DNA from 2 places in the Microlunatus ginsengisoli genome. Region 2 is predicted to be linked to the other one. Evidence: riboswitches for the same ligand, from Rfam matches in the RefSeq annotation. Region 2 holds a riboswitch; the other holds the start of a gene.
The links. A riboswitch is a leader RNA that binds a small molecule or an ion and turns the genes downstream of it on or off. The one in region 2 is predicted to bind FMN.
Positions count from the first base shown of each region.

Region 1 (14,576 bases), on a different contig from region 2:
CCGTGTTGATCCGGCCGCGAGCCTGGCCTACCCGGGCGCCGGCCTCCTTGCGGGCCTGCGGCGGCAGCGCGCCGATCTCCCGGTTGGCCAGCGCGATCGGAGACCGGTCACCGGCGTGGGCGATCCGGGCCTGCTTCAGCTCGGCCACCGAGGTCGCGGCCGCGAAGGCCGCGAACGCCTCGGCGATCATCGCCTCCACGTTCTCGGCGCTCAGGGGCGCGACCTGGACGGGGTCGTAGCTCGTGTTGGGCCCGGACATCGCTCCTGCTTCGCTTCGTGGGACTGCTTCGTGGGACTGGACGGGTGACGCGACCGCTCAGTCTAGGTCCCCCGCACGGTCGGCCCGCACCGATAATCACGTCCCGCCCATCACCACAGCCGGCCCATCGCCACAGCCGGCCCATCGCTACAGCCGACTCGTCGTCGGCGCGAGACGATACGGATATGTCATCGCCATTGGTGCTGTCCGAGGACGAGGCGCTGGAACTGCTGGCGTTCCTCGTCACCGCGGCGCGAACACAGGTGGACGAGGCGAAGGAGTACGGGCCGTTGCGGCTGCTCAGTGCGGCGAACCGGCTGGCCGAGGCGATCCGGCACCGGGCGTCGCCGGAGACGGCCGCCTTCGTCGACGGCGCGCTGCCGCGGGTTCCGTTGCTCGCCGTGCCGCGTGACGACCCGCAGGCGTACGTCGCGAGCCTGGACGAGTTGTGCGCGGCGGTCGCCCGATTGCTCAGGACGCGGGCCGCCGGCGATCCGCGGGAGGCCGGCGATCCGCGGGAGCGACCGTGACCGACCCGGTGCTCGACGCCATCCGCCGACGGCGGGTGGTGCGCTCGATGACCGACGAGCCGGTCGACCGGTCTCTGATCGAGAGCGTGCTGGACGCGGCCCGCTGGGCTCCGACGGCGGGAAACCGTCATCTCCAGCGCTATCTCGCGACCGATGACCCGGACACGCTCCGGATCTTGCGCGCGGTGTCGCCCGGGATGATCCAGCGACCACGGGCGGCGATCACGATCTGCGTCGACCGCCGGCTGGCACAGGAGTACGGTTTCGGCCCCGCCGCGCCCGGACCACTGATCGACGTCGGGACGGCGGCGGCCACGATGCTGCTGGCAGCGCACGCCCTCGGCATCGGAGCCGGCCCGGTGACCTCGTTCAGCCGCGCCGCGGCCGCGGTCGTGCTCGACCTACCCGACGGCTGGAGCGCCGAGATGATCGTCTGCCTCGGGCACCCGGCCGCCGTCCAGCCCGCGCCGATCGGTGCACGGCGCAAGCTCAGCTGGCGGGACCTGACCCGGTGGGCTCCCGCCGCTGCGCGGTAGCTGTGGCATACAGCAGCGCGGCGGCCGCGGTAGAGAGATTGAGACTTTCGGCGCGACCGTACATCGGCAGCGAGACCAACCGGTCGACCAGTGCGGCGTGCTCGTCGGCGAGCCCGTGGGCCTCGTTGCCGAACACCCACAGGATCGGTTCGGCGAGCGCACCGGAGCGGTCCAGGTCGTCCACGGTGCAGTGCGCGCCGCCGTCGGCGCCGTACGTCGCCAGCCCGGCCGCACGAGCAGCACCGAGCGCGTCGGCCACGTCGATGCCCACGCCGATCGGCAGATGGAACAGGCTGCCGGTGCTGGCCCGGACGGTCTTGGGGTTGTAGAGATCGACCGAGTCGGTCGAGACCAGCACGGCGTCGGCGCCGAACGCGTCGGCGCAGCGGATCACCGTGCCCAGGTTGCCGGGATCGCGCACCTGGTCGCACAGCACGACCAGCCGCGCGCCGGGCTTCAGGACCTCACCGGCCGGCACGTCGACCGCGTCGCAGACGGCGAGAATGCCTTGGGGCGTGACCGTGCCGGCCAGCTCGGCGAACGTCCGGGACGGCACGGTGCCGAGCCCGATCCCCGCCCGGGCGGCGACGTTCAGCAGGTCCTGGTGCCGCTGTAGTTCCGCCTGGTCGACGAACACCCGCCGGACGTACGCCGTCTGCAGCGCCTCCGTCACCGCCTGCCGCCCTTCGGCGAGGAACTGGCGGAGCGCCTGCCGGTCCTTGCGGCGCAACAGCCGACGAGCCGACCGCACCGCACCCGCCGTGGCGGGACTCGGGGCGATCGACTCGTCGAACGTGAGGTCCAGCCGGCTCGTGAAGGCCGGCCGGTCGCGGTCGGTCAGGACCGTCAGGCGGCCGCGGTGGCCTCGGCCGGCTGGTTCGCCTTGGCGACCTCGACCAGGGCGGTGAACGCGGTCGGATCGGTCACGGCGAGATCGGCGAGGATCTTCCGGTCGACCTCGACGCCGGCGTTCTTCAGGCCGGAGATGAACCGGTTGTAGGTCATCCCCTCGGCCCGCGCGGCGGCGTTGATCCGGGCGATCCACAGCTTGCGGAAGTCGCCCTTCTTGGCCCGGCGGTCACGGTAGGCGTAGACCGAGCTGTGGAGCACCTGCTCCTTGGCCTTGCGGTAGAGACGGGACCGCTGACCCCGGTAGCCGGAGGCCTGATCCAGGACCTCACGGCGCTTCTTGTGCGCGTTGACGGAGCGCTTGACGCGTGCCATCTCGAAACTCCTCTTGCCTAGGTTGGGTCAGCGGGTCACTTGCCGAGCAGACGGCGCGCCTTGCGGGCGTCACCGGGCTCGAGCGGCTTGTCGCCGTCGAGCCGGCGGGTGCGTCGGGTCGGCTTGTGCTCGTTCAGGTGCATCTTCCCGGCCTGGCGGTGCATGATCTTGCCGGTGCCGGTCACCCGGAACCGCTTCTTCGCACCGGAGTGCGTCTTCATCTTCGGCATTGTGGTCGCCGCTCCCATCTCATCTCGCTCGCCGCCCGTCGGGCGGCACCATCAGGCCCGCGGACCGAAACCGGCCCGCGGGGTCGTACTCGAACCAAGAGTCAGCTCAGGTCGATATCCGGATCGAGGTTGTCCGCCGGACCGCGCCGCCGCTTCGGCGCTGCCTCGGCCTCGGCCGCGGCCTGCGCCCGGCGCTCGGCCAGCTCGCGCTGCTCGGCGTCGGCGTCGGCCTGCCGGGCGGCCGCCCGACGATCCCGCTCCGCCTGCGCCTCGGCGCGAGCCTCGGTCTTCTTCTTGTGCGGACCCAGCACCATCAGCATGTTGCGCCCGTCCTGCTTCGGCGAGGACTCGACGAAGCCGAACTCGTCGACGTCGTCGGCCAGCCGCTTGAGCAGGTTGTAACCGAGCTCGGGACGCGACTGCTCGCGCCCGCGGAACATGATCGTGATCTTGACCTTGTCGCCGGCCTTGAGGAAGCGCACGACGTGACCCTTCTTGGTCTCGTAGTCGTGGCTGTCGATCTTCGGCCGGAGCTTCATCTCCTTGATCACGGTGTTCGTCTGGTTACGCCGGCTCTCCCGAGCCTTCTGGGCGTTCTCGTACTTGAACTTGCCGTAGTCCATCAGCTTGACCACCGGCGGACGGGCCATCGGGGCCACCTCCACCAGGTCCAGCTCGGCCTCGCGCGCGAGACGCAAGGCATCCTCGATCCGGACGATCCCCACCTGCTCCCCCGCCGGTCCGACGAGACGGACCTCAGGGACGCGGATGCGGTCGTTGATGCGCGGTTCGGTGCTGATCTGTCCTCCATTGGGTTGGTTGTGAACTTCTCGATCGACTCAGCCGCCAGCTGGAACCGCCTGCGTCCGCGAGGCCCGACAACGCAAAAAGGGCCCCCGCGGATGCGAAGGCCTGACCACGTGCGACCCGCGGCGTCCGAACCGGACGCCGCATCGGGCGACGGACCCGACGGCTGTCGCTCCTCGCGGAGCGGGTGTCGTGCGGGTGGGAGATCAGGTCTCCACTTGGCGGATCCAGCTCGAAGCTGAATCGGTCGCGTAGGAGTTTATCACCGAGACCCACTCGACACACATCGAGCGCCCGGCCTGCCCCTGCGATGAAGAACGTACGCCCGGCGCCGGCTATTCCGCCGCCGGAGTCGGGTCGGTCGTGGTGACCGCCCAACCGAAGCCGTCGTCCAGCTCGACCAGCCGGTTGCCGGCCGCCAGCTGCGCCAGCACCTCGCCCTCGATCGCCAGCGGATCGGGTCCGGCGAGATCGACCAGCAAGGCGGCCGCGCCGTCGGCCAGGGTCGCCTCGGCCGCCTTGTCCAGGGTGACCGGCACCGGCCGGGCGGTCGCGTCCCAGGCCTCGAGCGAGTCCATCCCGGTGAACGCGAGCAGCGCCCGGCGGCCGTCCGGCGCCTGGACCCCGACCACCGACATCTCGGCCTCCTTGTCGGAAAAGAGCCCGCCCGTCCCCCGGTCCAGCCTGGTCGCGGTCGCCACCACCGGCACCAGGACCCGATCGCCGCACAACGCGGCGACCACGCGCAGATAGCCGTCGGTGCTCGGCCCGGCGCTGAACGCGGCGAGCAGCCGGCGGGTGCGCGGGTCCGGGTCGCCCGTGTCCCCCGGGAACGCCGAGGTGCTGAGGGTTCGCTCGTGCTGCACGCGCACACTGTACGTCCCGGCCCGGCCGGGACGGCCCGGTCGGGACGGCGCCGGTCGGAACGGTCGAGACGGCCCGGTCGGGACCGTGCCGGATCAGGGATCGGCGGGTGGGCTCACCGATGGGATCGGCCTCTTCGCTGTGGCAGGGTGTGGAAATGCCCGCCGCTGACACCGTTTTGCTTCCGATCTGCGTAGGTCTCACCCTGCTCGGCATCATCGCGACCGGCATCGCCTGGCGTCGCGGGAACCGCGGCCGGGTGATCCAGGGGATCGGGCTCGCCCTAGCGCCGATCGCGCTCTATTTCACCGGGCTGCTGCGGATCCTGTGGGACTTCGTAGTCGCGGTGATCGGCTGGGCGAGCCGGATCATCTTCTCCCCCGCCGTCTGGATCGGGCTGAGCCTGCTCGGGGTCTGCATCGTGCTGTGGGTGGTCGGCGGCGTCGTGGCCCGGCGCTCCGCCGCCAAGGCCGGCTCCAACTCGGGCGGCACGGCGAAGGCCGCGGCCGGGCGTACGTCCTCGGCCAAGGCCGTCGGCCCGGCGAAGCCCGCTGGCAGATCGACGTCGACCCCTCCGATCGACGACGACTTCGCCGAGATCGAGGCCCTGCTGAAGAAGCGCGGCATCGAGTAGCCGCTCGGGTCGTCTCGCGCCGGCCCGTCGGGATCGAGATCGGCGGACCGCCACTCCGCACCCCACCCGACCACCCCCGCCGCTCCGCACCCCACCTGACCGGACCCGCGGCACTCCGCACCCCACCCGACCAACCCCGCTCCACTCCGCACCCCGCTGGGCGACTCCGCGCCCCGCGTGCGGGGTGCGGAGTGCATGTGCGAGGTGCGGAGTCGGCATCGGGGGGCCGAGCTACCGCTGGTGCGGAGTCGCGATCGGGTGCGGAGTCGAGGTCGCAGGAGCGAAGCTCAGTGCGCCCGGGAGGCGGCGAGCCGGCGACGCAGGTCCTCGACCGCGGCGATCGCCGGCTGGCCGTCGCCGGCCTGAATGCCCAGCACGTGCCGCTTCTCCGCGTCGAGCTCGGACTCCATCGGCCCGTCGTCGGGCCGGATCAGCACCAGCGCCCAGGCGTCGCCGGGGCGCAGCAGGATCTTGTGGATGTCGGCCCAGGCGATGGAGTGCGTCCGTAGCCCATTGCGGAACTTCAGCCCGGTCGCGTCGGCCCGGACGTAGCTCGCGGCCAGCGCCCACATGAAACCGACGATGAAGGCCAGGATCAGCAACAAGGTGACGATCTGGGACGGCAGGAACTGGGCCCGCAGCCCGGCCGGCAGGCCGAACCAGCCGACGAAGGACAACAGCACCAGCGACCCGGACGCAACGGTGGCGACCAGCCGGAGCAGGCGGGGGCGATAGACCACCGGTCCGTCCTCGGGCGGCCGGGCGTCCGGCGGTCTGTCCTCGGGGCGTACGTCCTCGGGCATCGCGCCGCCCGCTAGATCCGGCACGCGGCGATGTCGGTGACCAGGATCGCCCGGGCACCAACTGCCCAGAGGTCGTCCATGATCTGCTGGGCCTGCTTGCGCGGCACCATCGCCCGCACGGCGTGCCAGCCCTGCCTGGCCAGCGGGGAGACGGTCGGCGACTCCAGTCCGGGAGTGATCGCGCACGCGTCGGCGACATGGTCGTCGGAGACGTCGTAGTCCATCATCACGTAGTTCCGGGCGACCAGGACGCCGTTCAGCCGCCGGACGAACTGGTCGAAGCCGCGCGGCGGCTCCACCCCGGTCCGGGTGATCATGATGGCCTCGGACTGCAGGATCGGGTCGCCGAACAGCTCCAGCCCGGCCTGCCGCAGGGTGGTACCGGTCTCCACCACGTCGGCGATCACATCCGCCACCCCGAGCCGGATGGCGGTCTCCACCGCGCCGTCGAGCCGGATCAGCCGGACGGAGATGCCGCGCTGGGCGAGGTAGGCACCCACCAGTCCGGGATAGGAGGTGGCCAGCCGCAGCCCGTCCAGCTTCTCCAGCTCGAGGTCGCTACCGGCCGGTGCGGCGAATCGGAACCGGCTGCCGCCGAAGCCGAGCGACAACTGCTCCACCGCCGACGCGCCGGAGTCGAGCAGCATGTCCCGCCCGGTGATGCCCACGTCGAGCGTGCCCTCGCCGACGTACAGGGCGATGTCGCGCGGGCGGAGATAGAAGAACTCGACCCCGTTGGCCTCGTCCAGCAGCACCAGTTCCTTGCTGTCGGTGCGCTGGGCATATCCGGCCTCGTGCAGCATCTGCGCCGCGGCCTCCGACAGCGCGCCCTTGTTCGGCACGGCGATCTTGATCAGCCGCTTGCCGGCCTCCGCCGCCCACGTCGATGTCACGGCGGACATCCTAGGTCGCTCGCGGGCGGAGACCCGGCGGGTCTCAGCCCACCCGACCCCGCCCGACCCTCAGCCGGCTCGTGGCCGCAAGGCAACCGCCGCCGTCAGCCGCGGCCACAGATCGGAGGTCTGCCGGATCGGCGGGTCGAACGGCATCTCGAGCCTGGTGACCCCGTCCGCGGTCAGCACGTCCAGGGCTACCCCGGTCGCGCTCAGCCGGCGGATGCAGACCGCGGCCCCCGGCCAGCCGCAGCGGGTGGCGAGCTCGCTGAGCTCCCGCGCGTGGGCGACCTCCAGATGAGCCGCCACCCTCGACCCGTGCACGAGCAGCCAGTCAGGCTCGACCGCCTCGATCGCGTCCGGGGCCACCTCGACCGCGAGCGCGTCGCCGAGCGGGGCGACCACCCGTGCGCCGAGCAGACCGAACGGCACCACGACCACGTCGTCCAGCGGCCCGGGCGGCTCCCGCAGGCAGCCGCGATGCTCGTTGAAGACCTGCATCGCGGCCCGGTCGCGGACCAGCATCCGCGGCCGGCCCAGCCACGCGTGGAAATCGAGCACGCCGAGGTCGTCGGCGGTCGCGACGCCGGTCAACTCCGCCCCCTCGGTCAGCCAGGGAAGGGCAGCCGAAAGCACCAGGTATGGCACCCCACCGACATCCAGCATGCCGACGGCCCGTGCCGTTCCCGCGTGACCGGGATCGCACCAGACCTCGTGACAGCTGGCCAGGATGGTGCGCGCCCGGACCACCGCGCTGACCTCTCCGGCGCCGGCACCGGCCGGATCGCGTTCGACGGACACGCTTACCTCCTCTGAGCTGAAGTTAGGTAAGGCTAACCTAGCCCATCAGAGGTGAGCGGTCCAGCGTTCAGAGCCGGTCGTACACGTCCTCGAGGTCGAGATCGAGGGCGAGCATCAGTACCTGCAGGTGATAGAGCAGCTGGCTGATCTCCAGCGCGGCGTCGTCGCGGGTCTGGAACTCGGCGGCCATCCACACCTCGGCCGCCTCCTCGACGATCTTCTTGCCGATCTCGTGCACGCCGGCGCGGACCCGGACGACCGTCGACGAGCTCGGGTCGCCCTCGGCCACCTTGGCGGTGAGCTCGGCGAACAGGGTGTCGAACGTCTTCGGGGCGGTCACGACGGGAGTTTAAGGCGTCGGCGGCGCCGAGCCTCGCCGCTCGAACTAGCCAACCGTCTCGATCTGCGGCGAGGTCGCCGCAACGGGCTCGACCCGATCGCGGTCCCGACGCTCGATCCGCCACCAGGAGATGAAGCCGATCACGCAGAACACGCCGTAGACGACGTACATCAGGGCGGACGGGTAGTAGCCCGCGATCAGCAGCAACGGCACCCCGACCAGGTCGACGGCGATCCAGATCAACCAGAACTCGGTCCAGCCGCGCGCCATGCCGTACGTCGCCAGGATCGAGCCGGTCAGGATCCAGGCGTCCGCGATCGGGCCCCAGGAGCCCAGCGCCTTCAGCGCGAAGTACGAGATCGTCCACAGCACGACGGCACCGATCAGCAGCTCGAGCCGGCCGCGCCAGCCCGCCCAGCCCGGCCGGACGCCGACCTTGTCCTCGGCCCCCGCGGTCTTGCTGAACTGGTACCAGCGGATCCAGCCGTACACGCTCACGATGAAGAAGAAGATCTGGCGGCCCGCCTGCCCCCACAGATCCAGGTCCTGCGGAGTGTGGAACACCCCACCCAGGAACACCGTGAACAACAAGATGTTGCCGATGATCCCCACCGGCCAGGCCGCGACCTTGCGTCGCATGCCCAGGATCGCGCTCGCCAGGCCGAAGCCGTTGCCGATCACCTCGCGCCACAGGATGCCCGGGCCGATGTCGATCTTGGCGTTCAGCAACCCTTGGAGCATCTCCGAGAAACCCATGATGGTCTCCTCCACTCTTCCGGTCGCACGAATACCGGGGTGGAAGAGACTGCCCCGAGGACCCCGCCGAGCCCCGTCACAGCGGGCCTCGCGCCGTCTCGTCGCAGCACTCGCGTGATCCTCCCATCCGGACTTTCACCGTCGGTCCTGGAGTTCCACCAGGTCAACCTGCCGCTGGCTGCGGCAGGGTCGCGGACTGTCACCGCCGGTTCGGACTTGCACCGACCCCGGAACACGCGCGAGTTGTCAACTCGTCGGCGAACAGTATGCCACCGTCTCCTACCCCTCGTCGCCACGTCCAACCGGCGACCCTTGCGAGGCCGAAACCTGACTGCAACCCGAGCGATACCCATCCGAACCATCCGTTTTCCAGACTGACACCGGGTAGCAGCCCAGCCCCCACGCGCTGCGCCCAGAAAGGTGCGGTCATGAGCGACCAGCTGACCACCACCCAGGACCAGGGCGACTCGCCGGAGGACCACGAGCACCACGAGCACCACGTGCTCGTCGGCGCCGAGGCGACGAAGGAGACGCTGGAGGACTACACGCTCCGGTTCGCCCCACGGCACTACCGGCGCTGGTCGCCCGGCGTGGTCGCCATCTCCGCGCTCGGCGGTATCGCCTATCTCGCCGACTTCGCCATCGGCGCGAACATCGGGATCTCGTACGGCACCACGAACGCCCTGTGGGGCATCGCGGTGTTCGCCGTGGTGATCTTCCTGACCTCGTTCCCGCTGGCGTTCTACGCGGCTCGCTACAACCTCGACCTCGACCTGATCACCCGGGGCAGCGGCTTCGGCTACTACGGGTCGGTGGTCACCAACGTGATCTTCGCGACCTTCACCTTCATCTTCTTCGCCCTCGAGGGCTCGATCATGGCGCAGGGGCTGTATCTGGGCCTTGGCGTGCCGCTGTGGGCCGGCTATGCCGTCTCGACGATCATCATCTTCCCGCTGGTGATCTACGGCATGAAGGTGCTGTCCAAGCTGCAGCTGTGGACCACGCCGCTCTGGTTGATCTTGATGGTGCTCCCGTTCGGGTACCTCTTGATCAGCCACCCGGACTCCATCGACGCGTTCTTCTCCTACCAGGGCGAGAACGGAAACGGGGCGACCAGCCTCGGTTCGATCATGCTCGCGGCCGGCGTCTGTCTGTCCCTGATCGCGCAGATCGCCGAGCAGATCGACTACCTGCGGTTCATGCCGCCACGGACCGCCGACAACAAGCGCCGCTGGTGGACCGCGGTCGTGCTGGCCGGCCCGGGCTGGGTGATCTTCGGTGCGGCGAAGCAGGTGATCGGTCTGTTCCTCGCCGTGTACCTCATCGCCAACGTGGCCGGCGGCGCCGCGATCGCGAACCAGCCGGTGCACCAGTTCCTGGAGATCTATTCCGACATCCTGCCGGCACCGGTCGCCCTCGCGCTGGCCGTCATCCTGGTGGTGATCAGCCAGATCAAGATCAACGTCACCAACGCGTACTCTGGCTCGCTGGCCTGGACGAACTCGTTCACCCGGGTCACCAAGCGCTACCCCGGCCGGGTGGTCTTCCTCGGCGTGAACCTGCTGATCGCGTTGATCTTGATGGAAGCGAACATGTTCGACTTCCTCAACACGATCCTCGGCTTCTATGCCAACTGCGGCATGTCCTGGATCGTGGTCGTCGCCTCCGACATCGTGTTCAACAAGTACGTTCTCGGGCTGTCCCCGAAGAAGCCCGAGTTCCGCCGCGGCATGCTGTATGCGATCAACCCGGTCGGCTTCGGCTCGATGCTGATCTCGGCCGGCGTCTCGATCGCGGTGTTCTTCGGGGTCTTCGGACCCGCGATCCAGCCGTTCTCGCCGCTGGTCGCGATCGGCCTCGCCGTGGTGCTGCCGCCGGTCCTCGCCCTCGCCACCAAGGGGCGCTACTACCTGCGCCGGACCGACGACGGGATCGACATGCCGATGTACGACGAGGACGGCAACCCGTCCGACGAGATTCTGGTCTGCCACGTCTGTCGCCAGGAGTTCGAGCGTCCCGACATGGTCGCCTGCCAGACCCACGACTCCGTGGTCTGCTCGCTGTGCCTGAGCACCGACAAGCTGAAGGACCACGTGCTGCCGGCCCAGCCGAAGGCCGCCGAGCCCGTTCCGGCTGCGTCCTGATCGCTTCACACCCCCTGACTGCTGCTTCACCCCCCGGGTGGAGGGTGTGGAGCAGCAGCGCGGGGTGTGAAGCGCTCGTCCGGGTCCGGTCGGGTGCAGAGACGCCGAGCGGCCCGGAGTCAGCGAGTCGCCAGGAACTGGGCGACGACCACGGCCGCGGCGGCCGACCAGGCCTGCGGCCGGCAGGAGGGCGCGTACGGGACCGGACGACCCTCGCCGGACCAGAGCTCGGGCAGCCGGCCACCGAACAGGGCGGCCGCGTCGAGCAGGCCCTCGACCAGCCCGTCCGCGTACGTCCTCAGCCCCGCCCGCTGCAGCCCGGCGATCACGATGGCGGTGTCGTGCGGCCAGACCGACCCGCAGTGGTAGCTGAGCGGGTGGTAGCCGCCGTCGGTCGAGGCCATCGTCCGCAGTCCCAGCCCGGAGTCCAGGGCGTCGCCGGCGACCCGCCGGGCGACCAGCACCTCCTCGTCCGCGTCCAACAGCCCGGTGCCGAGCAGGTGCCCGATGTTGCTGGTCAGCGAGTCGACCCGGCGCTTCGACCCGTCCAGGGCGAGCGCCGGATAGCGGTCCTCGCCCTCGCCGCACCAGAACTGGTCCCGGAACCGCAGGGCGAGCGCGTCCGACCACTCCCGATAGCGCTCCGCGCCGGGCCGGCCGAACACCTCCAGCAGGTCGGCACCGGCGCGCGCCGCCTCGTACGCGTAGCCCTGCACCTCGCACAGCGCGACCGGCCCCTCGGCGATCGTCCCGTCGCTGAACCGGACCGAGTCGGTGGAGTCCTTCCAGCCCTGGTTGGCCAGGCCGTGCCCGCTGGTGTCGATGTATTCGCAGAAGCCATCGCCATCGGCATCGCCGTAGAGGAGGAGCCAGTCCAGCGCGGCGACCAGTGGGTCGAGCAGTTCGCGGACGACGTCGTCGGCGGCACCGGTGCGCCACAGGTCGTGCAGCAGGCAGATCCACAGCGGGGTGGCGTCGATCGTGCCGTAGTAGAGCGGCGGCAGGGATGTCTCGGCGAAGGTGAACTGGCCGCGGCGCAACTCGTGCATGATCTTGCCCGGCTGCTGCGCGCTGTCCGGGTCGACCCGCGTTCCGGCCAGCCGGGCCAGCGTGCGCAGCGTGCCGACGGCCGGCGCCCGGTCGATCGGCAGCACCATCCGCGCCGTCCAGAGGCTGTCCCGGCCGAACAGGGTGAGATACCACGGCGCACCGGCGGCGAAGAACGCGTCCTCGGGACGATCGGGAGTCGCCATTCGTAGGGAGTTCAGGTCGAGCAGCGACCGGCCCAGCCACGGCCGGAGCCGCCGGTCGCGCCCGGCGCCCGGGGCGAGCCTGTCCAGTGCCGCCGAGATGGGCAGGCCGGTGCCGCTCGGCGGGATCACGGCGCCGGAGCGGTCGGTGATCGCGATCGACCAGGTCAGAGCCGTCCGTGAGCGCGGTGCCAGGCTGAGCGGCCAGGTCAGCTCGGCGGTCAGGCCGTCGTCGGTGACCGCCATGGTCGCGCTATCCGCGGTCAGGCTCGCGACGACGTCGTCGTCGCCCCAGGTGAACGGGCTCGAGTGGGACGACGGAGTCGAGCGGGCGAATCGCCGGGCTTCGACGGTGCTCCCGGTCTTGAATTGCTCGACGGCGGCCAGGTCGTAGCCCAGCCTCAGGGTCAGCTCGAACGACACCTCGTGCGCGGTCAGCGAGGTGATCTCGATCCGCTCGCTCAGCCGCCCCGGCGTGACCTCACGGACCCGGTCGAACCGGACCAGCTCGTCGCCCGCGCGGGCGGTGCCGGCCGCCTGCCTCGACACCGCGACGAACCTGGTCGCAGCGCCCTCCGGCACGGTGGCGAGATGTTCCAGCGGCGAACCGGCCGCCCGGAGCGACGCCACGCTGAGCACCCGGACGTCGGCGTGCAGGACCCCCTGGGCGCCGACCGCACGGCCATCGGACCCGATCTCGCCGTCGGGGGCACTCCACACCTGGGTAGGGGCGGCCAGCACGCAGACGAGATCGTGCAGGAAGGGCTGACGTGGCTGCGGCATCGGAGCCCTCTCAGTCCAGGGCGACGCCGAGCAGAGCGTCCGTGGCCCGGGCCACCAGCGCCGGCGCGGTGCCGTCGTCCCCGTCGATCGCCAGCGAGGCGGCGGCCCAGGTGTCCACCGCAGCGAGTGCGGCCGGCGCGTCGAGGTCGTTCGCCAGGGCGGCCCGGACGTCGGCGATCACCGGACCCGCGTCCAGCGCCGCGTCGAGCGTCGTGGCCTGCCGCCACAGCGCCAGCCGGTTCGTTGCCGCGTCCAGATCGGCGTCGGTATAGGTCCAGTCCTCGCGGTAGTGATGGCCGAGCAGCAGCAGCCGAATGGCCATCGGGTCGACGCCGTCGGCCCGCAGCCGGGACACGAACACCAGGTTGCCCTTGGACTTCGACATCTTCTCGCCGTCCAGACCGACCATGCCGCTGTGGACGTACGCCCGGGCGAATTCCTGGCCGGTGGCGACCCGGCCGTGCGCCGCGGACATCTCGTGGTGCGGGAAGATCAGATCGCTCCCGCCACCCTGGACGTCGAAGGCGGTGCCGAGGGTGCGCAGCGCGATCGCCGTGCACTCGACGTGCCAGCCGGGGCGTCCGTTGCCGAACGGCGACGCCCAGGCCGGTTCGCCCGGCCGCTCCAGCCGCCACAGCAGGCTGTCCAGCGGCTGCTTCTTGCCGGGCCGGTCGGGGTCGCCCCCGCGTTCGGCGAACAGCGCGAGGGCCTCCGGCTCGGCCAGGTGGGACACCGAGCCGAACGCCGGATCGGCGGCCTGCGGGAAGTAGAGGTCCGGGTAGTCCGGGTCGTCCACCGCGTACGCCGCCGAGCCGGCCTGGAGCTCGGCGATCAGCTCGGTGATCATCGGGATGGACTCGACCGCGCCGAGATAGTCCTGCGGAGGCAGCACGTTGAGCGCCGTCATGTCCTCCCGGAACAGGTCGATCTGGCTGTGCGCCAACTCGGTCCAGTCCACCCCGGTGGCGGTGGCGCGCTCCAGCAGCGGGTCGTCGACGTCGGTGATGTTCTGCACGTAGTGCACGTCCAGCCCGGCGTCGCGCCAGACCCGGTTCAGCAGGTCGAACGCGACGTAGGTGTTCGCGTGCCCGATGTGGGTGGCGTCGTAGGGCGTGATGCCGCAGACGTACATCCGGGCGGTCCCCGACGCAGGTCCGGCCGGCACCAGTGCCTGCGCCGCGGTGTCGAAGATGCGGGCGGCCGGGATCTGCGGAGTCGGGCCGGGCGCCGCGTGCTCGAGTCGCGAGTACGGACGCGTCTGCCAGGCCTGCATGCGGCCCACCCTATCCGGCACCTCGCCGCCCCCCGCCGAGAATGAGACCCGTGCCCGAACAGCCCGGACCGGCCCTGGCCGTCGCCCTGATCGTGCTGCTGGCCATCGCGGTCACGGTGTCGTACGTCGGCCGGTTGCGGCTGGAGCGCCGGTTCGCCACGGCCGCGCTCCGCGCCGTCGTACAGCTCGCGCTGGTCTCGCTGGTGATCGCGGCCGTGCTCGTGCACATCGCCTGGTCGGCGGCATTCGCCCTGGTCATGATGGGAGTCGCGGTCGCAACCGCGGCGGGACGGATCGGTGCGCCCCGGGCCTGGCCGTGGGTCGCGGTCGCGATCGCCGCCGGCGTGCTGCCGGTGCTGACGGTCATCTTCGTCGCTGGTGCCGTGCCCTTCACCGGCGCCGGTCTGGTGCCGATGGCCGGGATCATCATCGGCGGGGCGATGACGGCG
Region 1 is NZ_BAABAB010000002.1:85,242-99,817, forward strand. Features, by position in the region: gene pheS (phenylalanine--tRNA ligase subunit alpha) at 1-259, opposite strand, end outside; gene ABD747_RS00900 (DUF6092 family protein) at 445-789, shown strand; gene ABD747_RS00905 (nitroreductase family protein) at 786-1,325, shown strand; gene ABD747_RS00910 (TrmH family RNA methyltransferase) at 1,279-2,076, opposite strand; gene rplT (50S ribosomal protein L20) at 2,172-2,549, opposite strand; gene rpmI (50S ribosomal protein L35) at 2,585-2,779, opposite strand; gene infC (translation initiation factor IF-3) at 2,881-3,579, opposite strand; gene ABD747_RS00930 (SseB family protein) at 3,922-4,452, opposite strand; gene ABD747_RS00935 (hypothetical protein) at 4,608-5,084, shown strand; gene ABD747_RS00940 (PH domain-containing protein) at 5,372-5,911, opposite strand; gene hisG (ATP phosphoribosyltransferase) at 5,899-6,744, opposite strand; gene ABD747_RS00950 (hypothetical protein) at 6,850-7,581, opposite strand; gene ABD747_RS00955 (phosphoribosyl-ATP diphosphatase) at 7,649-7,921, opposite strand; gene pnuC (nicotinamide riboside transporter PnuC) at 7,967-8,677, opposite strand; FMN riboswitch at 8,789-8,916, opposite strand; gene ABD747_RS00965 (hypothetical protein) at 9,106-10,821, shown strand; gene ABD747_RS00970 (glycogen debranching N-terminal domain-containing protein) at 10,941-12,854, opposite strand; gene mshC (cysteine--1-D-myo-inosityl 2-amino-2-deoxy-alpha-D-glucopyranoside ligase) at 12,865-14,127, opposite strand; gene ABD747_RS00980 (ABC transporter permease) at 14,214-14,576, shown strand, end outside.
Region 1: another riboswitch for FMN. It lies ahead of pnuC (nicotinamide riboside transporter PnuC); the one in region 2 lies ahead of ribD (bifunctional diaminohydroxyphosphoribosylaminopyrimidine deaminase/5-amino-6-(5-phosphoribosylamino)uracil reductase RibD).

Region 2 (14,576 bases):
GGCGCCGATCAGATACATCGCCGCCTTCTTGTTCGCCAGTGGAAGGGCGGCCTCCTGCACGCTGTAGGAACGACCCTTCGGGTCGAAATAGGGGATCAGGGTCGCGTAGGTGTCCATCACCTTGCGGACCTCGGCGCTGTCGAAGGAGTGCTTGCCGGCCAGCAGCTCCCGGTGGAACTGCGCGCCGTTGATCCGCAGGTCCAGGTAGTCGAACCACCCGGATGCCATCCAGGCGGTCGATCCGGTGCCGCAGGTGAGCGGGTAGACGCCCTTGCCCTTCAGGGTGTCCAGCATCCCCATGAAGTCGTCCCAGCTGGTGACCGGCTTGACGCCCCACTCCTCGAACGCGGACTTGCGATAGAAGATGCTCCACCAGTAGTAGCTGGTCGGGACGAAGATCTGCTTCCCGTCGTCGCCGGTGGACAGCGCCTTCAGGGCGGGTGAGAACTTGGCGCACGCGCCGTCTCCGGTCCACATGTCCGACACGTCCAGCAGCAGGCCCTTGCTGGCGTAGTCGCGGGCGACCGAGCCCGCCAACCAGGTGATCACGTCGGGCGGGTTGGCCGACGTCAGGTAGGTGGACAGCTGGGCGCGGAACTGTTCGGTCGCGACGGTGTTCAGCGTCACCGGGTTGTTCGTATAGCCCTTGACAACCGACTCCAGGGCCGCCTTGGGCTTCGGGTCGGAGAGGTCGGACTGCAGGGTGAGTGCGACGCCCGTCGACGCGCCGCCGCTTGCGCTGCCGCTGCTCGAGGTGCTCGGAGTCGAGCCGCCGCCGATGCAGCCGCTGAGCAGGAACGAGCCGCCGAGCCCGGCACCGCCGAGCAGCAGGCTCCGCCGGGTGATGGCGCTGGTGGGAAGCTGTGCCGGCCTCATGATCATTGCTCTCCTCTGAACGGTGGGAATGTGGGTGTACGTCCTTGGCTCACGCCGATGCGCCCTGAGCCTGTCGAAGGGCGGCTTCCGCCAGCAGCGAGCCGGTGGCGAACGCCTGGTTGCACGCGCGTTGCAGCGCGATGTCGGCCCACATCGCGTGCTGCGGAGCCGCATTGGAACAGACGATGGTTCCGCGGGCGCCGATCCGGGTGGACTCGTCGACCGCGAGTCGGCAGAACTCCGCACCGACCGGTCCCTCCTCGAAGCGTCCGTCGCGCGGCGTGTACCCGATCCAGCCCTCGCCGAACACGACCGGCACCCGGTGCGCTGCCGCCCAGTCGCGGGCCACGGCCAGCCAGAGCCGCAGGGTGGTGATCATCTCCTGTTCCCAGGCGGGGTAGTGCCGGTACAGCCAGCGGTCGATCGCCTCGGCGTCGCCCCAGTCGTGGACGTAGATCTCCGGCTCCGCGACGATCGTCGCGGTCAGCCGCCAGCCGGCGTCCGGCGCCCAGTCGCCGATCCGCGGCGCACCGGGCAGCAGGATCTCGCGATCCGCACGATCCTGGTCGAACTCGGACGCCGGTCCGCGCAGGCCGTACTCCGCGATGAACGCGCCCAGCACGCCGTAAACGTACGGATGGGTGACCAGGACGTCGATCGTCTCCGGGATCCCGCGCATGGCGCCGACGGGCACGCGCGCGTAGTTCACGGTGACCGGGCGGTCCGGGTGCCGATCGTGGAAGGCGCCCAGCCCGCGCTCCAGCCGCGGGCGGAGGGCGACCACTCGCTCGTCGGGGTCGGCCGGCAGCCCGTCGGCCAGGTGGCCGATCTGGACCTCGTTGTGGATCTCGGTGAACGCGATCCGGTCGGCCAGGCCCTGCTCGTCGAGGAAGTCGACCAGGTCCGCCAGCGCCAGCGCCTGAGCCTCGGCGCGCCGCTCCGGGTCGATCGCCATCAGGGCATCGCACCAGGCCGGATCGGCGGCGAACGACGAGCTCTGCTGGTACTCCCAGGACGAGAGGATCACGAAGCAGTCGTGCCGTGCGGCCGCGCGGAACAGGTCCAGCAGCTGCGCCCGGGCGTCGATCGTGGTCGGCTGCTCGACGTCGTACCAGCGGACCCGGCGGCCGTAGCCGTTCCCCAGCGGGCCGAGCCGAACCGCGGAGGTGTCCAAGCCGCTGCCGAACAGCAGATAGGGCATGGCGCAGATCCGGACGGTGTTGTAGCCGCGCTCGACCGCCTCCGCGAACGCCGCGTCGAGGTCGGCGAACGGCTCGCCGGGGCCGGTGCGGACGTACCAGGAGAAGTCCCACAGCGTGATCGTCAGCTTGTCCGGGAGATGGGCCGGCAGGGGGATCGGCTGGTAGCTCACGACATGCTCCCGGTCGGTTGGATCTGATGGCTGAGGTCGAGGGCGAGCTCGTTGCTCGGGTCGACGGCGAGGACGGCGTCCAGCTGGGTACGGGAGCCGGTCGCGTCGCCGGCGAGGAACGCGAGTTGGGCCCGGAGCAGCCCGACGGCGAGATCGCGGCGATGCTGCACGTCGTCGTCGAACAGCATCAGCGCCGGCAGCGAGGTGGCGAAGTAGTCGACGGTGGCCGGAGTCTCGGCCAGCAGGTCGACGTGGTCGGTCAGGCCGTCGACCAGGCGATCGGCGAAGTCGTCGTCGCCCAGCCGCCGGGCGGCGAGCACCGAGTAGAAGGTGTTCTCCGAGTACGCCTGCGGGCTCATCTCGGCGAAGTCGCCGACGGCGCTGGCGGCCTCCCGCCAGGCCATCGCCGCGCGCGCCGGGTCGGTGGCAGCCGCGGCATCGCCGAGCGCCAGCCATAGCCGAGCCGGGTTCGCGAGCGGGTGGCGTGCCTCGCCCAGGCTCGCCGGTGGGTCCAGTGCCGCCTCGAGCTGGGCGACGGCCAGGGCCGGATCGCCGCCCTGCCGGGCCTGCCCGGCGAGCGCGAGCCGGGTCCGGTCCCACGCCCGCAGCACCTGGCCCTCGCCGCCTTCCCAGGGCTGGAAGGCACGAGCCTCCAGGATCGCCAACGCCTCGTCCGCGCGACCGGCGGTGAGCAGCAGATGGACGAAGGCGATCGACAAGTCGTCGCGATCGTCCACCAGCAGGCTGCGCTCGTCCAGCCGGCGCAGCCGTCCGTCCGGGGCGGCACCGATCCGCTCCAGCAACTGGTCGCTCTCGAAGAGCAGCCGGGCGTCGTCCGGGGCGACCAGCAGGGCCCGGTCGTACGCCTCGATCGCGGCCATCGGATCGTGCTCGTGGTTGTACGCCGCGAGCCCGATGTTGCGCCAGACCACCGGATCGTTCGGATCGAGGTCGGCCGAGCGCCGCCACTGGGCCAGCGCGTCCGCCGGCCGGCCGTGCGCGAAGCACCAGTGGCCGAGCAGCGCCGCGGCGCACGCGTCGTCGGGATCGGCGGCCAGCGCCGCTTCCAGGGCGGCCACGTCGTCCAACCGAGAGGCGAAGTTCCAGGTGCGATCGGCGCCGCGCGCCCGCTCCCGGACGGCTGCCGCCTCCGCCGCCCGGCCCAGCCGATCCAGCATCGCGGCGGCGTGGTAGTCGGCCAGCGCCGCGCAGGCGGTCTGGCCGAGCGGCCGCCGCCGGTCGGCGACCCTCGCCTGCTCGCAGAGCGCGACACCGGTCGCCAGCTCACCGATCCGGGCGTTCTCCAGCGCCACGTCGAGCAGGGTCTGCGCCTCGGACAGCCCGCCGCCGGTGCCGGATCGGTTGGCGAGCAGCCGCCCCCAGGCGTCCAGGGGATCCAGCGCCAGCGTCTTGGCCAGCAGCGCATCGGCCTCCGCCGGCCGGCCCAGCCGGCGGAGCAGCACGACGGCGAGGTCGCGGGCCTGGAGCTGGTCCGGGCGGGCGCGCAGCGCGGCCTCGACCCGCTGCAGGGCGGTGATGTACCGGCCGTGCCGGGCGTCGATGATCGCCAGCTGGTGGCTGCCGGCGGCGAACCAGGCGTCGTCCCAGGAGGCCTTGGCGAACGCGTCGTAGGCCTCCTCGTCGCGGCCGAGCCGGGCGAGGGTCAGCCCGAGCAGGTAGGAGGGCTCCCCGGTCTCCGGGTTCGGGTTCAGCGCGGTCAGCCGCTCGATGGCGACCTCGAGATGAGCAGCCGCGTCGAGGTAGCGGGCCTCCCGGTAGCGACGTGCCCCGAGCGCGGTCCGGGTCGGCGCGTGACCCGGGTCCCGGGCCAGCGCCTCCTCCCAGTAGGGCTCCGGCGAACGGGTGGCGTGCCGGTACTGCTCGAGGTGGCGGCCGGTCAGGTACAGCTCCTCCACGGTGCCGATCTCGGCCGGCGGCCGTGGCTCGCGGGCGGCGCGGAGGTCGGCCGCCGCCGTCGTTGTCGCGGGGGCTCGCCAGTCGAGCACGGTCCGCCCTCCGGCTCGCACCGTGACCCGGACCGGCGCCTCGGCGGCGGCCAGCCGGGCGGGCCGGCCGGGACCGAGCGGAAGCGTCTCGACCCGGATCGCCCCGGCCGGGTCCTCGAAGCTCACCTCGGCCTGGCCGAGATCGCTCGTGGCGTCCAGCAGCAGCGTCGCGGCTTCTCCGTCGGTGCGGATCCCGAGCGCGACGTCCAGGCCGGCCGCGACGGCCGGCCCGGTGCCGGCCAGCGGGTACCAGTACTGGGAGAAGGCCTTGGTCTCGCCGGGCGCGAGCCGGGAGAAGTCGGGCTGGTTGTCGGTGAAGACGCCGGCCATCAACTCGATGTACGTCGCGTCGTCGTCGGCCAGGTTGCGGTTCCAGGCCCGGCCGAACGAGGCGTCGCCCCAGGTCCACTGCTTCTTGCCGACGGCGTACCGGTGGTCGGCCCAGTGCACGAAACCGCCTCCGGCCCGGTGGTCGTACCCGCCGAAGAAGTCGCCCGCGGAGTCCACGCACATGTACGACGTCGGCACCGGGATGTTGCGGGGCCAGTCCAGCCGGTCGCCGGGCACCCGGTGGGCGCTGCCCGGCCGCGTGTCGAGCCCGCGCCGGCTCGGGTAGTCGACTCCGTAGTAGGTCCGGTCCGCGGCCGGGAAGCCGGTGACCGCCCGCTTCGCGTGGTCGGCGACCATCGTCACGTCGGCGGGGAAGAACGACTGGTAGTCGTCGTGCACGCGGGCGGCGACGTTGGCCCACCAGAGGAAGGTCTGCGGTTCGTCGCTCCGGTTGAACAGCCGCACGCGGAGCTCGATCAGCGTCGAGTCCGGCCGGAGCCGGACGCCGTGCATGCCCTTCATCCGGGCGAACGGGTCGTGGTCGGAGCACCAGACGATGCCGTCCGACTCGTCGATCTCCCAGGCGGTCGGCAGGAAGGTGGCCGGGCGGTGGTGCTGCGGCCAGTTGAACTCCACCCCGCCGGCGAGCCAAGGCCCGGCGAGGCCGACCAGCGCCGGCTTGATCACCGGGTTGGCGTAGAAGATCGGGTAGCCGGTCCGCTTGTCCAGCGCCAGCTGGATCCGGCCGCCGAGCTCGGGCAGCACGAGCACCCGCAGGTAGGCGTTCTCCAGGTGCAGGCCGAGCCACTCGTGGTCGGCGCGCGTCTCGCTGATCCGGTCGTGGAACGGCAGCGGGAACACCCGGCCGCTCGATCCCTGGTAGACCCGGCGGTCTAGGTAGGCCGGGTAGCGATCCGGCTGCTCCGGCAGGTAGGTCGGCATCACGACGGGTGCCGACCAGACGGCGACCGGCGCGTCGGCGAGCCGCTGGGGGCGGGCCGGGAGGTCGAACGCTTCGTCGGGCACATCGCCAACGTAGGCCGGTCGAGCGGCCCGATGGAATGCACGAATCGACGGTCAACCTGGACGATTCTCTGATCGGCGTAGGCTCACGGCGTGTTCATTCGCGACGGCTTTCCGGGTCAGCGACTGCACGTTCTCCCCGCCCCGCTGGTGCAGCAGGCCGCGGGCCGGGTGCCGACCTCGCGGCTGCTGGTGACCGATGCTGGATATTTCCCGCATGCCGCCATGCACGGCCGGGTTCGTCGTAGCGGCGCCGCCCAGGCCATCGTGATCATGTGCGCGGACGGGTCCGGCTGGTGCGAGCTGGACGGGCTGCGGCACGACGTCGGTCCCGGCGAGGTCCTGGTGATCCCGCCGAGGCTGCCGCACCGCTACTACGCCGACGCGGAGCGCCCCTGGTCGATCTGGTGGCTGCACGTCACCGGCGAGGACGTACCGGACCTGCTGACCGCGATCGGGCTGAGCGCCGGGTCGCCCACCGCCACGATGGCCGACCCGATCGGGATGTTCGCCCTGGCCGAGGCGGTCTGCGACGTCCTGGCCAGGGACGAGACCTCGGCCAGCCTGACCGCGGCCGCTGGTGCGGCCTGGCACCTGCTGGCCAAGCTGGCGGCCGAGCGGGACGGCCGATCGAACGGCCGGGCGCCCATCTCCCGGGTTCAGGACCACCTCCGCGAACACCTGGCGGCGCCGGTCGACGTGTCGGCGCTGGCCGAGCTGGCCGGCTTCAGCCCGTCCCACTTCTCGGCCCGGTTCAAGGCGGTCACCGGCTTCTCGGTCACCGAGTACGTCAAGCGGCTGCGGATGGCCCGGGCCCGCCAGTTGCTGATCACCAGCGACCACACGGTGGCCGAGATCGCAGCTGCCGTCGGCTATGCCGACGCCTTCTACTTCTCCCGCCAGTTCCATGCGGTGAGCGGGCTGAGTCCGCGGGCCTTCCGCGACCGCAACGCCCAAGAGGTGCTGCTCAGCTGACCGGGTCGCCGCTCCGGTGGTCAGTTGGTGTCGGTCGTCGCATCGAATCGACCAGTGGAGCCGGCGTCGGCGCCAGTTGGCAAGATGGCCCATCGTGATCGATCTGCGCTCCGACACCGTGACCAAGCCGACCGAGGCGATGCGGGCCGCGATGGCTGCGGCGCCGGTCGGGGACGACGTCTACGGCGAGGACCCGACCGTCCAGGCGCTGGAGGCTCAGGTCGCGGCCCTGCTCGGTCACGAGGCCGGGCTGTTCTGCGCCAGTGGGTCGCTCGCCAACGTGCTGGGCGTCCGGTTGCTGGTCGAGCCCGGCCAGGAGGTGGTCTGCGACGTCACCGCGCACATCGCTCGCGCGGAGATGGGCGCCCACGCGGCGCTGCACGGGCTGACCATGCGGACCTTCCCGTCCGTCCGCGGCCGGCTGGACGCGGGTCAGGTCGCCGCGATCGTCGCACCGGACGCCGGGCCGTACCTGGTCTCGACGGCGGCCGTCGCAGTGGAGAACACGCACAACTTCGGCGGCGGGACGATCCAGCCGTACGAGCAGCTGGCCGAGGTGGCCGAGCTGTGCCGCAGCACCGGAATGGGCTACCACCTCGACGGCGCGCGGCTGTGGAACGCGCACGTGGCAACCGGGGTGGACCTGCCGGCCTACGGGAAGCTGTTCGACACGGCCAGCGTCTGCTTCTCCAAGGGTCTCGGTGCCCCGGTCGGCTCGGTCCTGGTCAGCAGCGCGGACAACATCGCCCGCGCCCGGGTCTGGCGCAAGCGGCTCGGGGCGGGTTGGCGGCAGGCCGGGATCCTGGCCGCGGGTGCCGCGTACGCGCTGGACCACCACGTCGCCCGGCTCGGCGACGATCATGCGGCGGCGCGCACGTTCGCGACCGCGGTCGCTGAGCGGGCTGCCGAGGCCGTCGACCCGGCCGGGGTGGAGACGAACATCGTCGTGCTGGACACCGCCGACGTACCCGCCGGACCGATCGCCGCCGAGGCGGCCGTCCACGGGGTGCTGGTCTCCGCCCTCGGCGCGCACATGATCCGCGCGGTCACGCATCTGGACGTGACCGCGGAGCAGTGCCACGACGCCGGGGAGATCCTCGGCGGACTGCTGGCCGGCGCCCGCTGAACCGGAGGCACACCGGCGACAGAGCCGCGTGCGGAGGATCGCCAGATCCGGACGGTCAGACCGGACGGCAGTTCCAGTCGGCATCGGCCTTGCTCCGGCAGACCACCGTGTCGTCGAAGTCCATGATGCCGTACGGCAGCGCGTGGTCATCGGTGGCGAACAGGTTGCGGGCGAATCCGCACGGGTCGAGCGGGATCTGCGGCTGGATCCAGCGGCCGTCGCCGTCGAGCAGGAACAGCCAGGGCGGGTTCCAGCCCATGGCGGGGCAGGCGAGGTCATCCGGCGAGCTGACCCGCTGGCTCGGCAGCTCAAGATAGGTCAGCAGGGCGTCCAGGTCGCTCGCACCGGTCGCCCGGCGCTCGAGGCCGGCCGTGGCCGCCGGCGTCGGCGTCGCGCCCGCGCCGTCCTGGATCGCACACAGCACAGCCGCCTCGGGACGGAAGCCCGGTGGCACGCTGCCCGCCCCGAGCGCCGGCGGCGGGTCGATATAGCGCTTGAACGCGCCCAGCGCGAGACAGCCCGGCCAGTCGTCGTGGATCTCGGCCGGCGGCGCCGGCGGCTCGTCGATGGTCCGGCCGCCGGTGGAACAGGCGCCGGCGAGTGGGAGCAGGATGGCGGCGGACAGCGCGGCCAACCGCGTGCGGCGCCCTCCACCCGACATCTCGTCAGTGTGGCAGGGAAGGGGCACCGGTAGGTTGGCCGGTATGAAGATCAACCACCTCGGGCACTCGGCCGTCCTCGTGGAGACCGGCGAGGCCCGGGCCCTGCTCGACCCCGGCAACCTGTCCGACGGCTGGCACGGGCTCACCGACCTGGACGCGATCCTGGTCACCCACCAGCACCCGGACCACCTGGATCCCGAGCAGCTGCCGGCGCTGATCCGGGCCAACCCGCACGCCCGGATCATGGTCGAGCCCTCGATCATCGGGCTGATCGAGGACGGCACGCTGCCGCAGCTCGGGCCGGCCGACCCGATCCACGCCGGCGAGCAGACCGCGATCGGCGACCTGCTGATCGAGGCGGTCGGCGGGCACCACGCGATCATCCACCGCGACATCCCGCGGATCGGCAACGTGGGGTACGTCCTTCGCAGCGAGGGCCAGCCCACCTTCTTCCATCCGGGCGACTCGCTGGAGGTGGCGCCGGGCGGGGTGGACGTGCTGGCGATCCCGACGTACGGCCCGTGGGCGGCGATGAAGGAGACCATCGACTTCGTCCGGGCCGTCGGCGCGATGGAGGGCTTCCCGATCCACGACGGGCTGCTCAACGAACGAGGCTTCGGGCTGATCTTCGGCCGGGTCAACGCGATGACCGAGACCAAGGCCTTCGACCTCCGCGGCGGCGCGACCCGGGAGTTCTGACTCACAGCTCACGCGGGTGCCTCCCCCGGCGCACCCGGCTCTGCGGAAACTGTGCAGCTGTTGCAGCCGCCGCCGGCGTGTCGCTGCAACAGCTGCACAGTTTCCGGGCCGGGAGGCTGGGAGGGGTCAGGCGCGGAAGGTAGGCGGAGCGACCTGGAGGTCCTTCCAGACGAACGGCGGGACGCGGGCCAGCAGGCCGTGGGCGACGTCGGCGCAGAGGCCGATCAGGAGCGTGTCGTGCTGGCTCGGGAAGAACCGGATCAGCTGGCCGTCGATGCTGAAGGCGGGCGGCCGCATGCTCATCAGGTATTCCATCTGACGCGGATGGATCACGTCCGAGGCGAACTTCGGCGAGGACGTGCGCACCTTGAACGCGTCGTTGAACTCTTCGCTCTCGAACCGCACCTTCTCCCCGCCCCAGCCGCCGACGCCGACGGACAGCATCGGCAGCGAGAACGGCATCACCATCGCGAGCACCGTCTCGTCGTGGTGATCGGTCACGGTGCGGGTGGTGGTCCGGCCCTCGGAGTCGGTGCTGGTCTCGGTCCGGGTGGTCTCCCAGCGGTGGACGAACGCCTCCAAGGGCAGCCCGTCGTTGTCGCCGCGGATCACGTCCTCGGTGCGGTGACCGTGCCCGACGGTGGTCAGCCCGTACCTGGAGATCAGCGCGTCGTCACGGCCGACGTAGAACCAGTCGCGGCGGTAGAAGCCGAACCCGGGCGCCGGCGTCGGGACGGCGTACGTCCCCCCGCCCCGCGCGATCGCCTGCGCCACCGGCGCCAGGGCCTCCAGGTAGTCGGTCAACTCGTCGGCGTTCTTCGGCGCACCGACCGAGACCAGGTGGTTGCCGTCGATGCTCAGGTCCACGCCGCGCTCAGCGCCGAACGCGCGGATGGCCGGCACCGCGGCGTCCAGCATCGCGCGGGCGTACGTCGGGTCGTCGGCGCTGACCGTGAGCCCGGCCTCGATGTCGTACGACGGCGCGGTGATCCCGATCCGCGGCCTTCCCGCGGTGAGGAAGAGGTCTGGCAAGGCGGTCGGCAGGGTCAGGCTGGCCAGCCGCTGATCGAATTTCGGGCCGCCGCCGGTGTAGGCGTACTCGAACACCCGGAACGGGATCCCCTCGGCGGTGCTGCCGCTGACCAGTTCGTCGGGCTTGCGGCTCAGCCCGATCCCGAACGGCGGTGCGTGGTGGTCGAGCACCGCCTCCAACGGTGGCGAGGAGTCGAAGGTCCAGCCGCGCTGCTTCAGGCCGCGGACGTACCGGACGCGGCGGAAGATCAGCAGTCCGACCACGATCACGATCACGGCCACGACCGCCAGGACGATCCATCCGGTGGTGCTCATCGGTCCGTTGCTTCCTCTCGACGTTTCGCTGGGCGCTCGAGCAGGCGCGGGGCCGGCTCGACCGGATAGATCGCGGAGTCGATCGCCGGCCCGCCGATGATCATGCGGACGGTGATCGACTCCCCGCCCAGGGTAACGGCGAGGAAGGCCGTCCAGACCGGTTCCGGGGCCATGATCACCGCGGCCGGCGCCCGCCACGACGTCTTGAAAACTGGTCGGCTTCGCGGGGCAGCCGTTCGTCGTGGGATGCTTCCGGACACGTGCCCGGGGTCGGTGTAATTCCGAACCGGCGGTGATAGTCCGCGACCCGTCCGCAGCCAGCGGTCGGTTGACCTGGTGGAACTCCAGGACCGACGGTGAAAGTCCGGATGGGAGGAGCACGCGCAGGGTCGTTGCACGCCCCAGTTCGGGTCGTGTGGCGGTCCGGCCGTTTGACGGATCGAGGGCTCTCGCTCGGCACAGCGCCGTCGAGCCGTCGATCCAGCACCCCGGAGCTCGCTGTCGGTCGAGTCGAGCAGGAGGGGTTCTCGATGTGTGACGAGCTGGGCCTGATGCGCCGTGCTCTGGAGCTGGCTGCGCTCGGGCCGGCGGTCGACCCGAATCCTCGCGTCGGCGCGGTCATCAGCGATCCCGCGGGCCGCGTGGTCGGCGAGGGATTCCACCGGGGCGCCGGTCACCCCCATGCCGAGCTGGAGGCACTCGCGGTCGCCGGCCGGCGAGCCCGGGGCGGTACGGCGGTGGTCACGCTGGAGCCGTGCGACCACACGGGACGGACGAGCCCGTGCTCGCTGGCCCTGCTGGACGCGGGAGTGGCGCGCGTGGTCTATGCGCAGAACGATCCGAACCCGAAGGCAACGGGCGGAGCGGTGCGGTTGCGTGCGGGCGGCGTCGCCGTCGTCGGCGGTGTGTTGACCGACCGCGCCCGCGATCTGAACGCCGATTGGACGTTCGCGATGACCCACGGTCGTCCGCGGGTGGTCTGGAAGTTCGCCGCCACGCTGGACGGAAGGTCGGCCGCGGCGGACGGCACCAGCCGTTGGATCACCGGGCCCGCCGCTCGCGCCGACGTACACCGGTTGCGGGCGCAGGCGGGAGCGATCCTGGTCGGCACCGGGACCGTGCTGGCCGACGATCCGGCCTTGACCGTGCGCCGGCCGGACGGCGCACCGGAGCAGCGGCAACCGCTGCGGGTGGTGATGGGCCGCCGGGTGCCGCCTGCCACCGCCCGTGTCTTGGACGGCGCCGCCACCACGCTGCACGTCCGCGAACGCGACCCTGCTGTGGTGCTGGACATTCTGGCCGAGCACGAGATCCGCCGGGTCTGGCTGGAGGGCGGCCCGACGGTAGCCGCGGCGTTCCTCAACGCCGGCCTGGTCGACGAGGTGATCGCCTACCTCGCCCCCACCTTGCTCGGCTCCGGACCGCCGGCCGTCGGCGATCTCGGTATCGCCACCCTCCGACAGGCCGTGCGACTGCAGCCGCTGGAGATCACCACCCTCGGACCGGACATCCGGCTCCGCGCTTCCATCCACCACCACCGACCACACCCAAGGGATGTCACATGTTCACCGGAATAGTCGAGGAACTGGGCCACGTCCGCGCTGTCGAGCGCAACACCGACTCGGCCGTTCTGCGCGTCAGCGCGCCGATCGTCGGTCAGGGCATCGCCCCCGGCGCCTCGCTCGCCGTCAACGGTGCCTGCCTGACCGTCGTCGATCGTCAGGAGGGGACCGTCAGCTTCGACGTGATGGCCGAAACCCTGAACCGCACCAACCTGGGCGCCTTGACGGTCGGCGACCCCGTCAACCTGGAACGGGCCCTGGCCGTCACGGACCGGCTCAGCGGTCACATCGTCCAAGGGCATGTCGACGGAACCGCCCAGCTGCTCGATCGGAAACCCGGCGACCGCTGGCAGGTCGTCCGTTTCACCCTGCCACCCGATCTCGGCCGTTACGTCGTCCCGAAGGGGTCGATCAGCGTAGACGGGGTGTCGTTGACCGTCGCCGCCCTGGGTGCCGACTACTTCGAGGTCTCGTTGATCCCCACCACCCTGAGCCTGACCACGCTCGGCGACAAACAGCCAGGGGACCTGGTCAACATCGAGGTCGACGTGATCGCCAAACACGTCGAACGACTCCTGCTCGGGGCACCCACCGCTGAGCGTGGCGCACCCGAGGCGGTGGTGTCATGACGACGCACGCTGAGCTGGCGAGCGTCGAGCAAGCACTGGACGACCTTCGCCGAGGTCGGCCGGTGCTGGTCACCGACGACGCCGACCGGGAGAACGAGGCGGACGTCGTTCTCGCCGCCGACACGCTGACCGAGGACTGGATGGCCTGGACCGTCAGGCACACCTCCGGCTTCGTCTGCGCGCCGATGCCCGAGTCGTGGGCGGACCGGCTCGATCTGCCGTTGATGGTGAGGGCCAACGCCGACCCGTTCCGGACGGCGTACACGGTCAGCGTCGACGCCGGCACCGGTGTCAGCACCGGGATCAGCGCCGCCGACCGAACCCACACGATCCGTACCCTCGCGTGCCCCGGCACGACGGCGACCGATCTGATCCGGCCGGGCCACGTGCTACCCCTTCGAGCCAAGGACGGCGGCGTCCTCACCCGGCCGGGACACACCGAGGCAGCAGTCGACCTGTGCCGGCTTGCCGGCCTCACCCCGGTGGCGGCCATCGGCGAACTGGTCCGCGACGACGGTGCCATGATGCGGCTGCCGGATGCACTCGCCCTCGCCGGTCGTCATCGACTCCGGGTGCTCACCATCGAGGACCTCATCGCCTGGCGACAGATCCACGATCGGGTCCAGCGGAGCGTGCAGACGCGGCTGCCGACTCCGGACGGCAGCTTCACCACGATCGGCTACCGCGACCTGCTCACCGGCGACGAGCACGTCGCGCTGGTCAGCCCGCTCGGCTGCTCCGGATCGTCACCCCTGGTGCGGCTTCATTCCGAATGCCTCACCGGCGACACGTTCGGCTCTCGACGCTGCGACTGCGGCGAGCAGCTCACCCACTCGCTGCGCCGGATTGCCGCCGAGGGTGGCGTGCTGGTCTACCTCCGCGGCCATGAGGGTCGCGGCGTCGGGCTGCTGAACAAGCTCCACGCGTACGCCCTGCAAGACCAGGGCCTGGACACCGTCGACGCTCAGATCGAGCTCGGGCTCCCGGTCGATGCCCGGGACTACACCGCCGGCGCCGCCATCCTGATCGATCTCGGTCTGACCTCGGTCCGGCTGCTCACCAACAATCCGGAGAAGGTCGGGGCCCTCGAGGAGCGCACCATCACCGTGACCGCGGTCGAGCCGATCGACACCCCACCCGTGCACAGCAACGTCGGGTACTTGCGGACGAAGCGGGACCGCCTCGGCCACGCCCTGCTCCTCGACCTCGACACCCCGGCCGAGGACGCGTTCCGGCCGACGAACCGCCCTGCCCACCTCCACGGATGGAGCCGTCGATGAAGACCGGATCCCCCGACATCGCCGTCGACGGCGCCCGACTGCGGGTCGCGATCATCGCCGCGTCCTGGCACCGGACCGTGATGGACGGCCTGATCGCCGGCGCCCGACGAGGACTCGCTGCTGCGAAGGTCCCCGCCCACGACCTGGTCCGGGTGCCCGGCACCTTCGAGCTGACCGTCGCCGCGGCCCGGCTGGCGCCACGCTACGACGCGCTCGTCGCGCTCGGCGTCGTCGTGCGGGGCCTCACGCCGCACTTCGACTACGTCTGCCAGGCCGCAACGGTCGGGCTGACCGACGTCTGCGTGCGGACCGGTGTGCCCATCGGATTCGGCGTCCTGACCTGTGACGACGAGCAGCAGGCACTCGATCGCGCCGGCCTGGACGGCTCGTTCGAGGACAAGGGTTATGAGGCGGCCATCGCCGCCGCGGCCACCGCGGTCACCCTCGGGGCCGGCTGATCCGTCGTCCTCCTGGCCTTACCTCGGCCTGTCGGGGCCGGCAGGCACCACCGGGCGTGCGTCTCGGCCCGCGTCATGCCCGACGGCCCAAGGCGTCTTCACTGTCGAGCCGTCGGTGTCGGACAGGACGCCGAGCTGAGACGGCGGACCCAGCCTGTGAGGAGGACTGTGCGCGACCGGCCAACCCGATCTGACGCTCGAGTGTCGATCTGCAGACACCGCGGGAACTAC
Region 2 is NZ_BAABAB010000014.1:269,967-284,542, forward strand. Features, by position in the region: gene ABD747_RS10535 (ABC transporter substrate-binding protein) at 1-876, opposite strand, end outside; gene ABD747_RS10540 (cellulase-like family protein) at 926-2,248, opposite strand; gene ABD747_RS10545 (DUF5107 domain-containing protein) at 2,245-5,610, opposite strand; gene ABD747_RS10550 (AraC family transcriptional regulator) at 5,701-6,582, shown strand; gene ABD747_RS10555 (threonine aldolase family protein) at 6,677-7,708, shown strand; gene ABD747_RS10560 (hypothetical protein) at 7,764-8,369, opposite strand; gene ABD747_RS10565 (MBL fold metallo-hydrolase) at 8,413-9,069, shown strand; gene ABD747_RS10570 (hypothetical protein) at 9,196-10,416, opposite strand; FMN riboswitch at 10,674-10,800, shown strand; gene ribD (bifunctional diaminohydroxyphosphoribosylaminopyrimidine deaminase/5-amino-6-(5-phosphoribosylamino)uracil reductase RibD) at 10,947-11,993, shown strand; gene ABD747_RS10580 (riboflavin synthase) at 11,978-12,607, shown strand; gene ribB (3,4-dihydroxy-2-butanone-4-phosphate synthase) at 12,604-13,887, shown strand; gene ribH (6,7-dimethyl-8-ribityllumazine synthase) at 13,884-14,345, shown strand.